DNA from 2 places in the Mesorhizobium sp. WSM4814 genome. Region 1 is predicted to be linked to the other one. Evidence: predicted binding sites of a transcription regulator. Region 1 holds the regulator's gene; the other holds the start of a gene.

Region 1 (7,190 bases):
GCGCGTGCGCGGCGAGACGGTGAGCGAGATTTCCGGCGCTGTCGCCACCATGCGCGCCAAGATGCTGCGCGTCGACGCGCCGGCTGGCGCCATCGACATCGTCGGCACCGGCGGCGACAATTCGCACAGCGTCAACATCTCGACCGCATCCGCCTTCGTCATCGCCGCCTGCGGCGTGCCGGTGGCCAAGCACGGCAATCGCGGACTGTCCTCGCAGACCGGCGCCGCCGACGTGCTGACCGCGCTCGGCGTCAAGCTCGACATCCCGCCGGAAACGATCGGCCGCTGCATCCACGACGCAGGCGTCGGCTTCATGTTCGCGCCGGCGCATCATCCGGCGATGAAGCATGTCGGCCCGATCCGCGTCGAGCTCGGCACCCGCACCATCTTCAACCTGCTTGGCCCGCTCTCCAATCCGGCTGGTGTCGTCAGGCAGATGGTTGGCGTCTTCTTGCCGGAATGGATTATTCCGGTGGCCGAGACGTTGAAGGCACTGGGCGCCGACCACGCCTGGGTCGCCCATGGCGACGGCTATGACGAGATCACCACCACCGGCGAAACCCAGGTCGCCGAACTGGTCGGCGGCGAGATCCGCAGCTTTACGCTGACCCCGGAAGCGGTCGGGCTGAAGCGGCATACCAAGGACGAGTTGCGCGGCGGCGATGCCGCCTACAACGCCCAGGCGCTGCGCGACATGCTGGGCGGCGCTGCCGGTGCCTTTCGCGATACGGTGCTGATGAACGCCGGCGCCGGACTGGTGGTGGCGGGAAAGGCGACGACGCTTGCCGATGGCATGGCGACGGCGGCGCAAGCCATCGACAGCGGCCGGGCGCTGAAGGTGCTTGACCGGCTGGTCGAGATTTCGAACGGATAGCGCCGTGTCTGATATCCTGCGCAAGATCGAAGCCTACAAGCGCGACGAGATCGCGGCGGCGAAGGCGCGGGTGCCGCTTGCCGAAATCAAGGCGCGGGCAAAGGATACCGACGCACCACGCGGCTTTCTCTCGGCCCTTGAAGCCAAACGCAAATCCGGCAGTTTCGCGCTGATCGCCGAGATCAAGAAGGCGAGCCCGTCCAAGGGCCTGATCCGCGCCGATTTCGATCCGCCGGCGCTGGCCAGGGCCTATGCCAAAGGTGGGGCTGCCTGCCTCTCGGTGCTGACCGATGCGCCGTCTTTCCAAGGGGCGCCTGAATTCCTCACCAATGCGCGCAGCGCCGTGACATTGCCGGCTTTGCGCAAGGATTTTCTATTCGAGCCCTATCAGGTGTTCGAGGCCCGTGCGTGGGGCGCGGACGCCATCCTGATCATCATGGCGAGCGTCGATGACGCCGTGGCCAGGGAACTCGAGACGACGGCGTTCGAGCTCGGCATGGATGCGCTGGTCGAGGTGCATGACGAGGCCGAGACGGAACGCGCGCTGAAACTGTCGTCGCGGCTGATCGGCATCAACAACCGCAATCTGCGGACGTTCGAAACCAGCATCGAGACATCGGAGCGGCTCGCGGCGATGGTGCCGGCCGACCGGCTGCTGGTCAGCGAGAGCGGTATTTTCTCGCACCAGGACTGCCGCAGGCTGGAACGGAGCGACATTGGCACTTTCCTCGTCGGCGAGAGCCTGATGCGGCAACAGGACGTGGCCACTGCGACGCACCTGCTTTTGACGGGCAAGGCGCCCGCCAATGCATCTGCCCGAAAATCGGAATCGATGTTCGGAGAGCATGATGCATAGATGCAAAGCGTCAGAGTGTACTTTGTGCGTCCAAACGGACGCACGTCGCTCCAGGGTGACCTGACGATGTCGGCCGCCCTCACCCATCTTGGCGCGAAAGGCGAAGCCAATATGGTCGATGTCGGCGACAAGGCGGAGACGACCCGCACGGCAATCGCCGAAGGTCTTGTCTCGATGCGGCCCGAAACGCTGAAAATGATTCTCGACGGCGATGCCAAGAAGGGCGACGTGCTGGGCACGGCGCGCATCGCCGGCATCATGGCGGCCAAGAGGACGCATGAACTGATCCCGCTCTGCCATCCGCTGCTGTTGACCAAGGTATCGGTAGACATCGAACCTGACGCGACGGTGCCCGGCCTGAAGGTCACGGCGCTGGCCCGCGTCACCGGCAAGACCGGCGTCGAGATGGAAGCGCTGACCGCCGTCTCGGTCGCCTGCCTGACCATCTATGATATGGCCAAGGCGGTCGATCGCGGCATGGCGATCTCCGGCATCAGGCTGGTGGAAAAAACCGGCGGCAAATCCGGCGACTACAAGGCGGATGCCCAGGGGGCAGGCCAATAATGGCGCTGCTGGCGGTCGCCGAGGCGCTCGAGCACCTGCTTGCGGATGCTGCGCCCTTGCAGGCTGAAAGCGTCGCCCTGATGGATGCCGCCGACCGCGTGCTGGCGGAGCCGCTCATGGCGCTCCGCACCCAGCCGCCATTCAACGCGTCGGCCATGGACGGCTATGCCGTGCGGGCCGACGATGTCGCGTCCGTGCCCGCGAGACTTTCGGTGATCGGCATGGCGCCGGCCGGACGAGGCTTTGCCGGAACAGTCGGCCCGGCGCAGGCCGTGCGCATCTTCACCGGCGCGCCGCTTCCTGCAGGCGCCGACACCATCGTCATCCAGGAGAATGTCCGCGACCTCGGCGGCGGCATGGTCGAAGTGACCGCGCCCACGGTTGAAGGCCGCAACATCCGCCGCCTCGGGCTCGATTTCTCGAAGGGCGACGCGCTGCTGGAGAAAGGCCGCCTGCTTGATCCGGCGGCATTGTCGCTGGCGGCGTCGGCCAACCACCAGCAGGTCCGCGTGGTGAAACGGCCGCTGGTCGCCATCATCGCCACCGGCGACGAATTGCTGCCGCCGGGCAGCGACCTTGGCCCCGACCAGATCATCTCCTCCAATGCGTATGGCGTCGCCGCCGCGGCCCGCTCGGTCGGCGCCAGCGCACTCGATCTCGGCATCGCCCCCGACCGCAAGGAGGCGATCGCCGCGCTGGTGACAAAAGCCGTCGACGCAGGCGCGGACGTCATCGTCACGCTGGGCGGCGCCTCGGTCGGGGACCATGACCTCGTCCATGACGTGCTGACCGGCGAAGGCATGGCGCTTGATTTCTGGAAAATCGCCATGCGGCCCGGCAAGCCACTGATGTTCGGGCGGCTGGGCGCCATCCGCTGCATCGGCCTGCCCGGCAATCCGGTGGCCAGCCTGGTCTGCACGCAGCTCTTTCTGAAGCCGCTGCTGGCGCGGCTCGGCGGCCGCGCCTTCCGCCAGGACATGCGTCAGGCGCGGCTCGGCGCCGCCATGCCGGCCAACGATCTCAGGCAGGACTATGTACGCGCGGTGGTGAAGGAAGAAGCCGGCACGCTTGAGGCAACGCCGTTCAGTATCCAGGATTCCTCGATGCTCAGAATGCTGGCCGACGCCAACGGACTGGTCGTGCGCGAGCCATTCGCTCCCGCAGCCGCAGCGGGCGCCGCCTGCAGCGTGCTGATGCTACGCTGAACAAAACGTCAACACATTCATTAAACTTTAAATGGTTGCGGAACACAACTGGAACAGATAGTGTTTGTTCTGGGTTTGTTTTTCTGATTCTGTTGGGGGTCGCGATGCTGACACGCAAACAACATGAACTGCTGATGTTCATTCACGAACGACTGAAGGAAAGCGGCATTCCGCCCTCGTTCGACGAGATGAAGGAAGCGCTCGACCTCGCCTCCAAATCGGGGATCCACCGGCTGATCACGGCGCTGGAGGAACGCGGTTTCATTCGCCGCCTGCCCAACCGCGCCCGCGCGCTGGAGGTGCTGCGGCTGCCCGATTCGATCGCGCCGGGCCTCAATGCGGCGCGCAAATTCTCGCCGAGCGTCATTCAAGGCAGCCTTGGCCAGGGCGGGCTTGGACAGGGCGGCCTCGGACGGCAGATCAAGCCGGCGCCTTCGCGCATGCGTGCCGCCGGCAATGACGACGACGTCGTTGCCACCGTCTCCATACCGGTGATGGGCCGCATCGCTGCCGGTGTGCCGATCGACGCCATCCAGCACCAGACGCATTCGATCTCGGTGCCACCGGACATGATCACCGGCGGCACGCACTACGCGCTGGAGGTCAAGGGTGATTCGATGATCGAGGCCGGCATCTTCGACGGCGACACGGTCATCATCCGCAACGCCGACACCGCGCAGCCTGGCGAGATCATTGTCGCTCTGGTCGACGAGGAGGAAGCGACGCTGAAACGATTCCGCCGCAAAGGTGCCTCGATCGCACTGGAAGCCGCCAATCCGGCCTACGAGACGCGCATCTTCGGGCCGGACCGGGTCAAGGTGCAGGGCAAGCTCGTCGGACTGATCCGGCGTTACTGAAGGGCAGGCTTCTGGGGTTTCTCGGCCCTGCGGTATGGCGGCAGGCCCCTCGCCTCGCGCGAAAATCGCCGCTGCTCATGCCAGGGCCTGTATGGCTGTCTGACGGCAAAACGGATTTCTGCGCGCGTCGTCGCCGATAGCGGATCGAAGAAGACGGCGGCACTGCCCATGCGAGCGAGCTGCCGTTTGGTGACGACGAGAACCAGCGGGTTGCGGCAGGGTTTGTAATAGGCTGTGGCGTCGTCGATGACGATCAAATCCGCAAAGGCACAGGCCGGCCGCGCGGTTTTGCGGTTGTCGGCGAGCGCAATGAGCGCGCCGGACGGATGCCGGGCCAAGCACAGGCCGGCAGTGCAGGTGAAAGGCGCTCCCGGCGGCAGGTCGGCCGGGTCGGCGATGTCGAACTGCACATCTCCTTTTTCGAATGTCTCCGGCTCGACGATCGTTGTTGAAACCAGCGCATGTTTCCAGTTGTCGGTGGTGAATTCGTTCGAACGCATCCGGTTGACGGCAAGTTCGCCGCCGCCGATCGGCAGCGCCACCAGGTGCGCATCCTCCGAGATCAGCACGTCGGGGGTGCGCGTCTCGGAAATCGTCAGCAGGCCGGCGAGCGCAAAGGGAAGTGCGGCAAGCCGCAGCCACGTCGTCGCCATCGTGGCGATGACCAGGGCGACCGTCACCAGCAGAACCGATTGCAACGAAATCAGTCCGACTGCATCGATCGGCGAACGCTCCGAGATCCATCCCGAAATTGCGATCATCGCCGTCAGGCCCTTGCCCATCATGTAGAGGAAGGGGCCGTCGAGGCCGAAAGGCATTGACAGGGCGCTGAGGACGGCCAGGAACATGACGATCGTGACGATCGGCATGACGGCCAGATTGGCGAACAGGCTGAGCGGCGAGACGCGCTGGAAGTGCCAGATGGCGAAGAGCGCGGTGGCGCTGCCGGCAATGATGGAGGTCATTGCGATGGTGCCTGCCCCGGCGACGACCTTGCGCGTGACGAAAGCGGCCGGTGACCGTCGCTGTCGCGGCGCCTTGGCCTTGTCGGCACGATAGTCGGACCAACCGGCATAGGCGCCCACGAGAGCCGCAGTCGCGGCGAACGACATCTGGAAGCTTGCGCCGACCACCTCGTGCGGCGACACGACGATAACGGCGATGGCCGAAATCGCCAGGTTGCGCATGGTGAGTGCCGCCCGGTCGAACAGCACGGCGACAAGCATTACCGCCAGCATGATGAAGCTGCGTTCAGCCGCGACCACGATACCGGAAAAGATCAGATAGGCAGCGATGGAGACGAGTGCGGCAGCAGCCGCATATTTCTTGACCGGCCGGCGCGACGAAAAGTCGGGAAACAGCGCAAAGGCGCCGCGCAGCAATCCCATGACGGTGCCGGCGACAAGCGCCATGTGCAGGCCGGAAATGGAGATGATGTGGTAGATGCCGGTGCGCCGCATCGATTCGTTTATCTCTTCGGGGATGCCGGCACGCACGCCGACGATCAACGCAGCGGCAATCTCCCCCTCGGCACCACCGATGCTGTCCCTGATATGGTCGGCGATGGTTTCGCGCGCCTTCTCGATCGACGAAGAAAGGCGTGCGGATAACGGTGCATCTTCGGAGACGACGATCTTTGGACTGCCGAGGAAAAAGCCACTGGCACCGATACCGGCGAAATAGCTGTCGAAGGAGAAGTCAAAGCTGTCCGGTCTGACCGGGCCAGTTGGAGGCAGAAGCCTCACATAGCCGGTTGCCACCGAGCCTGCGGTCATCTCAGCGGGAATCTTGCGTGCCGACACCCTGACACGTTCGGGTGCATAACGCAGTGTCGGCCGGGCGGTCGACATCACGTCGATGGTCAGCCTGATCCGGCCGTTCGCCATCTGGTCGAGCCTGACCACACGGCCGGTCAGCCGGGTCTGGATTTCCGAACCGAGCATCTTCGTTCCGGCGCGCCAGGTTTCAACCTTGGCGGCGAGCACACCAAGCGCGCACAGCAACGCTGCCATGAAGCACAGATGCGTTTTGCGGCGTGAGCGCGTGACGGCCGCACACAATGCCGTGAGGACCACGACGGCGACGGGCTGGGCAAAGTCCGGTTCGACGGCAAGCGAAAAATAGACGATCACCCCGCATGCCAGAAAAACCGGCACCAGCAGGAAGGCGACGCCGCGGTCGAGTTCCAGGCCGGCTGCCGAGGCCACGCTGTTGCGGACACCGGATGGTGAAAGATGGCTGAGCTGTCGGCGAAAACGAATGACAGGGCCGGGTGCTGGAGCCGGTATCGGCGCCGAGCGATCCGGCGAAAGAGGCTGGATGCCCGGCGGCGACGCAGGCAGCGAAACGGGTAGCGGCTCAGCGTGAGGAACGTCGGCGAACAGCGATCGTTCGCTGACGCTTGCGTTCGCGCCCTCGCTCTCGTCCACGCCGCGGCCTGGTCCAGCCATAGGGTTCGCCCCTTGCGCCCTTGACCTCCTATGCTACATGAACGCGCAACGCGCGAAAGTCCGCGCAGCCACATCCGTTTCCTGCGCTTGCCCCGAGAGTTCCATGTCCGACAAGGTCGTCACCCGTTTTGCCCCTTCGCCCACCGGATTCCTGCATATTGGCGGGGCGCGCACGGCGCTGTTCAACTGGCTGTATGCGAAACACACCGGCGGCAGGATGCTGCTGCGCATCGAGGACACCGATCGCGAGCGTTCGACCGATGCGGCAACCGCTGCCATCCTCGATGGGCTCTCCTGGCTCGGCCTCACCTGGGACGGCGAGCCGGTATCGCAGTTCGAGCGCGCGCCGCGCCACCGCGCGGTCGCCGAGGAGCTGGTGCGCCT
Region 2 (7,190 bases), on a different contig from region 1:
CTGGATGGGATGCGTCGACGCGGTCAGTTCGAGATCAGTTCCGCCCGTATACTGGATCTGGCCGCCGTCGAATTCGGAGTAGCGCTGCTCGGCGGCCGCCGCGATGATCTGCTTTCGTTGCTCGACGCTTAGCGAGTGATTGAGTGCGTTCCGGTTCGCCGCGCCCATGTCATACATGCTGACCGTGGCGATGGCGCGCATGCGCGGGTCGATCTTGGCGGCGCTGATGACGAAGCTGCCGCTGCCGCAGACGCCGATCGCGCCAATGCGGTTGCGGTCCACGAACTCGCGTGTCCCGAGGAAGTCCACCGCCGCGCTGAACGCCTCGGCATAGACATCCGGCGAAACGATCTGGCGAGCTTCGCCCTCGCTCTCGCCCCAGAAGGGCAGGTCGATCGCCATGGCGACGAAGCCCTGCTCGGCCATCTTCGTGGCGTAGAGGGTCGCGCTCTGTTCCTTCACCGCGCCCATGGGATGGCCGACGACGATAGCCGGATGCCGCACTGCGCGGTCGAGATTCTTGGGAAGGAGCAGATTCCCGGCGACATTTGCCTGATATTGGCTTTTGAAGGCGACCTTTTCGAGAGTCACCTGACCGCTGGTATAGAAATTGTTTGCACCGTTTGACATGTGTTGAGCCTTTGCGAAGGGAAGGTTGAAGAGAGGCGCCGCACTGAAGGTGGCGACGCCGGCACCGGTCAGCTTCAAAAGCTCGCGCCGGTGGATTTCACGCACTGACGTTTTCGTATCAGGGCTATTCGCGGTCACTTCTGATCTCCTGTAAGTTTGGCTTGGAGTTGAGCCACTCGCTGCCTTGGCCAGTCCTCTTCGGGGCTTGAGCAGACGCCGCCCATTTCCGATCAGCATGATTCCGATGCCAGCCAGAATCACGCTGCCGACGAACGTGGCGGAGATCGTCAGCACCCCTCCGACGACCGCGCCCAGAAGGATCGAAGCCTGGATCGCCGCAACCATCAGGCTGCCGGTGGCCTCGGCGCATCGTCCGCATTTTGCGGCATCCATGTCATCCAGATCACCGACATCGGGGTATTCGTCGCTCCCCAGAGCGCAACCTAATGGCTTTGGAATAAGTCGAGTAGCCGTCGAAATCGGAATGGACTTATCGACCGGGTCGAATAATCTGAGCCCGGGACGGCGGAAGGAGCCTCATGAGCAGGACCGACCTCAACCAACTGACCTGGTTCCAGGCTGTCGCCGAGGAGCGCAGCTTCACCAGGGCTGCGGCAAAGCTGGGCGTGGCGCAATCGACGCTCAGCCATACAATCAAGCAGCTCGAAGCGCGCATGGGCATCCGCCTGCTGACCCGCACCACGCGCAACGTCGCAACGACGATCGCGGGCGAACGGCTGCTGCAGACAATTGCGCCGCGCATCGCCGAAATCGACGACGAGATCGCGGCGCTGACGGCGCTCCGCGACAAGCCGTCAGGCTCGATCAGGCTGACCCTGTCCGACCATGCACTCGAAAGCGTGGTCTGGCCCAAGCTCAAGCCGGTGCTTGTCGCCTATCCCGATATCAGCGTCGAACTGATCCTGGACAGCACCTTCCGCAACATCGTTGAGGAAGGCTTCGACGCCGGCGTCCGGATTGGAGAGAGCGTTGAGAAGGATATGATCGCGGTGCGCATCGGTCCCGACTGGCGTCTGGTAGCCATTGCTTCGCCTGCCTATCTCGCCGCGCATGGTGTGCCCGAGCACCCGCAAGAACTGATTCGGCATCTCTGTATCAACATGCGTCATGAAAGCGCCGGCGGCCTTTACGCCTGGGAGTTCGAGAAGGATGGGCAGGCGCTCCGCGTTCGAGTGAACGGTCAACTGACCTTCAATAATACTTATGCCATGATCGATGCGGCGGCCAGTGGATACGGCGTTGCCTACGTCCCGGAGAACATCGTCGAGCAGCACATCGCACGTGGCAAGCTGGTTCAGCTTCTGGACGATTGGTCGCCGCTTTTTGAAGGCTATTTCCTCTACTATCCGAGCCGTCGTCAAAATCTTCCCGCGTTCAAGGTCATCGTCGATGCGCTACGACATCGGAATTGAAGCGAGGGGATCTACGCGCGGCTCACGGACCCAAATGTCCGCTCCGCTTCGGTTCTCGCAAACCACGCCGTCTGTCTCGTCAGAACGACCTCTCAAACAGCCTGTGGGACGCAGCAGAACCTGTTTCTGGTTTGTTCACATTTCGCTGGCATCGCTGTCCGCCACGGGTAGACTTGGCGGATGGGGGAAACGATTCGCATTATCGGCATCGATCCGGGGCTGAGGCGCACCGGCTGGGGCATCGTCGAAAGCCTCGGCAACTCGCTGCGCTTCGTCGCCTCCGGCACCGTGCGTTCAGACGACAAGGCGGCTCTGGCGACACGGCTTTGCCAGTTGCATGACGGGCTTGCCGAGATCCTGCACGCCGCCATGCCGCACGAGGCGGCCGTCGAGCAGACATTCGTCAACAAGGATGCGGCCGCGACCCTGAAGCTCGGCCAGGCGCGCGGCATCGCCATGCTGGTGCCGGCGCTGGCCGGCCTGGTCGTTGCCGAATATGCGCCCAACGCCGTCAAGAAGGCGGTGATCGGCGTCGGCCATGGCGACAAGAAGCAGATCCACATGATGGTCAAGGTGCTGATGCCGAAGGCGACGTTCGACACCGACGATGCCGCCGACGCGCTGGCCATTGCCATCTGCCACGCGCATCATCGGCAGAGTGTTGTCTACAGGTTGGCGGCGCTGGCATGAAGGACCACACATGATCGGCAAGCTAAAAGGCACGCTGGACGAGATCGATGAGGATTTCTGCATCGTCGACGTGCACGGCGTCGGCTATGTCGCCCACTGCTCGACGCGCACGCTGGCCGCCTTGCCGGCCCCCGGCGAGGCGGTGGTGCTGTTCATCGAGACCTATGTCCGCGAAGACATGTTGAGGCTGTACGGTTTCCAGTCGGTTCTGGAGCGCGAATGGTTCCGGCTGCTGATGAGCAATGTGCAGGGCGTCGGCGCCAAGGTGGCGCTGGCTATTCTCTCGACGCTGGCGCCGGCCGATCTCGCCAATGCCATCGCGCTGCGTGATATTGCCATGGTCAGCCGCGCGCCCGGCGTCGGCAAGAAGGTGGCCGAGCGCATCGTCACCGAACTGAAGAACAAGGCGCCGGCCTTTGCAGGCGCTGCCTCCGGCACCATCGGCCTGAAGCAGGAGCTTGGCGAAGGCGTCGCGCCGGCGCCGATCACCGACGCCGTCTCGGCGCTGGTCAATCTCGGCTATTCGCGCGATACCGCCGCCAATGCGGTGGCGGCGGCGCTGAAAAGCGCCGGCGAGGATGCGGATGCGTCGAAGCTGATCCGCTTCGGGCTGAAGGAACTGGCGCGGTGAGACCGTTGCCCGAGAAATAAATTCCGACTAGGAACAAGAGCATGGGCAGATATGCGGGCTTGACCTCCAGGGGGCAGCTTACGATTCCAAAGAAAGTCCGGGACGCGTTGTCGCTCAAGGCGGGCGATACGGTTGCGTGGACGGTCATGGACGGTCTTCTGATAGGAACGCCGCGCAATCTTAGATTTGCCGACCTTGCCGGATTTCTGGGCAATCCGCCCGGCGGGCCTGCCACGCTGGAGGAAATCGACGCCGCGCTAGGGGATGTCGTCGGTCGCCACGCCGCCGGCGATCGCGATGGAAGTGGGCGCGCCTGATGAGCCTTTCGCCACGCCTCATTGCTCCCGACAAGCGCGGCGAGGACGCCGAGCAGACCTTGCGTCCGCAGACGCTCGGTGATTTCGTCGGCCAGGCGGCGGTGCGGGCCAATCTCAAAGTGTTCATCGAGGCAGCCAAGGGCCGCAGCGAGGCGCTCGACCATGTGCTGTTCGTCGGGCCGCCCGGCCTCGGCAAGACGACGCTGGCGCAGATCATGGCACGCGAGCTCGGCGTCAATTTCCGCTCGACCTCCGGTCCGGTCATCGCCAAGGCCGGCGATCTCGCAGCACTGCTCACCAATCTCGAAGACCGCGACGTGCTGTTCATCGACGAGATCCACCGGCTCAACCCGGCGGTCGAGGAAATCCTCTATCCGGCGATGGAGGATTTCCAGCTCGACCTGATCATCGGCGAAGGGCCGGCGGCGCGCTCGGTCAAGATCGATCTTGCCCGCTTCACCCTGGTCGCCGCCACCACCCGGCTCGGCCTTTTGACCAATCCGCTGCGCGACCGTTTCGGCATTCCGGTCCGCCTCAATTTCTACTCGGTCGAGGAACTGGAACAGATCGTGCGGCGCGGCGCCCGCATCCTTGCCATGCCGCTCGGCGACGATGGCGCGCTGGAGATCGCAAGACGCGCGCGCGGCACGCCGCGCATCGCCGGCCGGCTGTTGCGCCGCGTGCGCGATTTTGCCTCGGTCGCCGGCGACGGTCACGTCGACCGGCAGATCGCCGACGAGGCACTGACGCGGCTCGAGGTCGATGCGCTCGGCCTCGACGCGCTCGACCGCCGCTATCTCTCGATGATCGCGCGGAATTTTGGCGGCGGCCCGGTCGGCATCGAGACCATCGCGGCAGGGCTTTCCGAGCCGCGCGACGCCATCGAGGACATCATCGAGCCCTATCTGATCCAGCAGGGTTTTATTCAGCGCACGCCGCGCGGCCGCGTGCTGACTGCCAATGCCTGGCGGCATCTCGGCCTCGATGCGCCGAAGGACCTTGCGCAGCAGCAGATCAGCCTGTTCCAGGAAGAGTAGCCGCGCGGCCTTGCGGCTCCATTCCTGCGCAAAATCTCCTAATCCTGGTCAGCTTGCCGGCGCATTTGCCGGCTCTAACGCTTCGCTGTGGGACCGTCGGTTCCACGAATGACGGGGTTGAGCGATGATCACCAGACGCGGCTTCCTGCGCCTCATCGGCGGTTCCTTCCTATCTGCCGTGTCGCTCAGTGCTTTATGCGGTTGGCCTCGAGCCGATGCTGCTGACACATGTAAAGCGCTATTCACTGACCCCGCCAAACTGGCCCGCAGGATTGCGGCTTCGCGTCGTCGCTCTCGCCGATATTCATGCCTGTCGGCCATGGATGACGCCGGAGCGGATCAGGTCACTTGCCGAACGGGCGAACAGCCTGCAGCCGGATCTGATTGTCCTGCTTGGCGACTATGCAGCCGGCACACGCCTGGTTACGGACTGGGTGGGCTCCTCCGAATGGGCGCCGGCATTGTCAGGCCTGAAGGCGCCACTCGGGGTGTGGTCAATCCTTGGCAATCATGACTGGTGGGAAGACCTTTCCGCGCAGAAGGCCGGGTTGGGGCCGACGGTGGCGCGCCGGGCGCTCGAGAGCGCCGGCATACCGGTCCTGGAAAACGATGTGGTGCGCCTGGAAAAAGACGGGCATGGCTTCTGGGTCGCCGGACTTGCCGACCAACTTGCGCTGCGGCCGGGCAAGGCCTGGGGCCGCAGCAGGTTCAAAGGACTGGACGATCTGCGCGGCACGCTGGCAAAGGTAAGCGACAAGGCTCCTGTTATCCTGCTGGCACATGAGCCGGACATTTTTCCGAAGGTCCCATCACGGGTATCGTTGACTCTTTCGGGTCATACCCATGGTGGACAGGTGCGGTTACTCGGCTATTCTCCGGTCGTGCCGTCCCGCTTCGGCAACCGTTTTGCCTACGGCCATGTCGTGGAGGAGAACCGCAACCTGATCGTCTCCGGAGGCCTCGGTTTCAGCATCCTGCCGGTGCGTTTCGGGATGCGCCCAGAGATTCTTTCGATCGACCTGGGTTCAGCACTTCAATGAAGTGACCTGATCGCATCCATCACATCCGGCTCGGCCTTGTCGCCGTCGAAAGCGTCGACGATGCCGAAGGCGCCGCCATGGCTCCAGACCGACCATGCGAAGCCATGGGCTTCGGCGAGCGCGATCATGTCCCTGACATAAGCGGCACGGTATTCGGCCGGCATCACGTAGGCATTGCCGTATTCCTGGCGGATCATACCGAATTCGCCGAGCGTGATGTTCTCCGGTTTGATGCCATTGGCCTTTGCCCAGGCCTCGACCCTGGTGAACGGCGCCTCCATCGTCTCGCGCAGCTCCTCGTCGGTGTCCAGGCTGGCGACCTGCTCGTCGAGATAGGCAAGCAGGCCGCTCTGGCGCGCCCATGGCGCCTCGGCCTTGATCCTTGCGCGGATCGTATCGAGCGCAGTATCCAGCTTGGCGCGCGAGACGGCGCTGAGCGGATAGGGCAGGCCGGTGATATAGGGGATGAAGTCGCCGGCCCAGGTCGCGCCCTGATGGGTCAGCAGGAACGGGTCGTAGGAGTGAAAGGTCCAGATGATGTTGTCGTCGGGGATCGCCATCGGATCGATCTTTGCCAGCGATGCCGCATCGGAATAGCAGGCGCCGGTCAGGATCAGGGTGAGCCTGGTGGCTGACGAACGCGCCGCCGCGAACAGTTTCTGCTGGCGCTCCGGCCACAGGCCGGCGCCCTCGGCGTCGCAGTCGACGACCGGCTCGTTCATCAACTCGAAAGCGACCTGGCGCGGATCCTCATCGGCCAGCGTGCGCGCCATCTTGCGCACCATTTCGACATAGGCGTCGAACATTTGTGGATCGTCCATCACCTCTCCCATGCCGATCTTGCGGCTGCTGCCGCTAGGGATCAGGTGCATGTCGACGATCACCTTCAAGCCGGCGCGATTGATCATGCGCACCGAGGCCAGCACGCTGGCATAGAGCTCGTCGCGCAGCGCCAGCGTCTCGCCGGACAGAAACGGCGACGGATCGACGGGCATGCGCAGGAAATCGAAGCCGGCGCTCTTCAGCGCCTTGAGGTCGTCGTCGTTGAGGAATTTGCGCCATTCCGGATAGGGCAGGATTGCCCGGCGGTCGCCCCATTTGTCCTCGCCCGGCCATGTCGTCCACTGGTCGAGATTGAGGCCGCGCTTCATCATAAAGCTCGCCGCCTGGCCCGGCGGCACCAGCGCGGCCAGCACAAGCAGCGCCGCCATCGAGGTCTTGATCATCGCCGTCAACAGTGCCATCGGTTTCATGCGCCAAGTTAATGCGTGTCGCCCAAAACTGTGCAGCGGTTTTGCGACAACGACGCGCCCGGAACCTGAACCGCGTCGCGCTCTAGGTGCCCGGCCAGGCCAAAAAAGGAAAGCGCGATGGACGATCATGGTGAATCGGCGGCGCTCTGCGCCGGGCTT

What was found. The regulator LexA, encoded in region 1, represses DNA repair genes until DNA is damaged. The targets are predictions, from matches to a motif close to TGTTCNNNNTGTGTTCNG.
Region 2: the regulator LexA is predicted to act here: its motif matches at 2,185-2,202, upstream of ruvC (crossover junction endodeoxyribonuclease RuvC).

Annotation. Positions count from the first base shown of each region.
Region 1 is NZ_JBVVQT010000029.1:2,726-9,915, reverse strand. It holds gene trpD (anthranilate phosphoribosyltransferase) at 1-874, shown strand, start outside; gene trpC (indole-3-glycerol phosphate synthase TrpC) at 879-1,730, shown strand; gene moaC (cyclic pyranopterin monophosphate synthase MoaC) at 1,797-2,294, shown strand; gene AC0L2V_RS28645 (molybdopterin molybdotransferase MoeA) at 2,294-3,499, shown strand; gene lexA (transcriptional repressor LexA) at 3,604-4,356, shown strand; gene AC0L2V_RS28635 (ComEC/Rec2 family competence protein) at 4,350-6,806, opposite strand; gene gltX (glutamate--tRNA ligase) at 6,910-7,190, shown strand, end outside.
Region 2 is NZ_JBVVQT010000016.1:127,768-134,957, reverse strand. It holds gene AC0L2V_RS22520 (alpha/beta hydrolase) at 1-768, opposite strand, end outside; gene AC0L2V_RS22515 (LysR family transcriptional regulator) at 1,170-2,063, shown strand; gene ruvC (crossover junction endodeoxyribonuclease RuvC) at 2,244-2,753, shown strand; gene ruvA (Holliday junction branch migration protein RuvA) at 2,764-3,384, shown strand; gene AC0L2V_RS22500 (AbrB/MazE/SpoVT family DNA-binding domain-containing protein) at 3,426-3,701, shown strand; gene ruvB (Holliday junction branch migration DNA helicase RuvB) at 3,701-4,738, shown strand; partial or broken gene AC0L2V_RS22490 (metallophosphoesterase) at 4,863-5,778, shown strand; gene AC0L2V_RS22485 (glycoside hydrolase family 5 protein) at 5,772-7,022, opposite strand; gene ybgC (tol-pal system-associated acyl-CoA thioesterase) at 7,149-7,190, shown strand, end outside.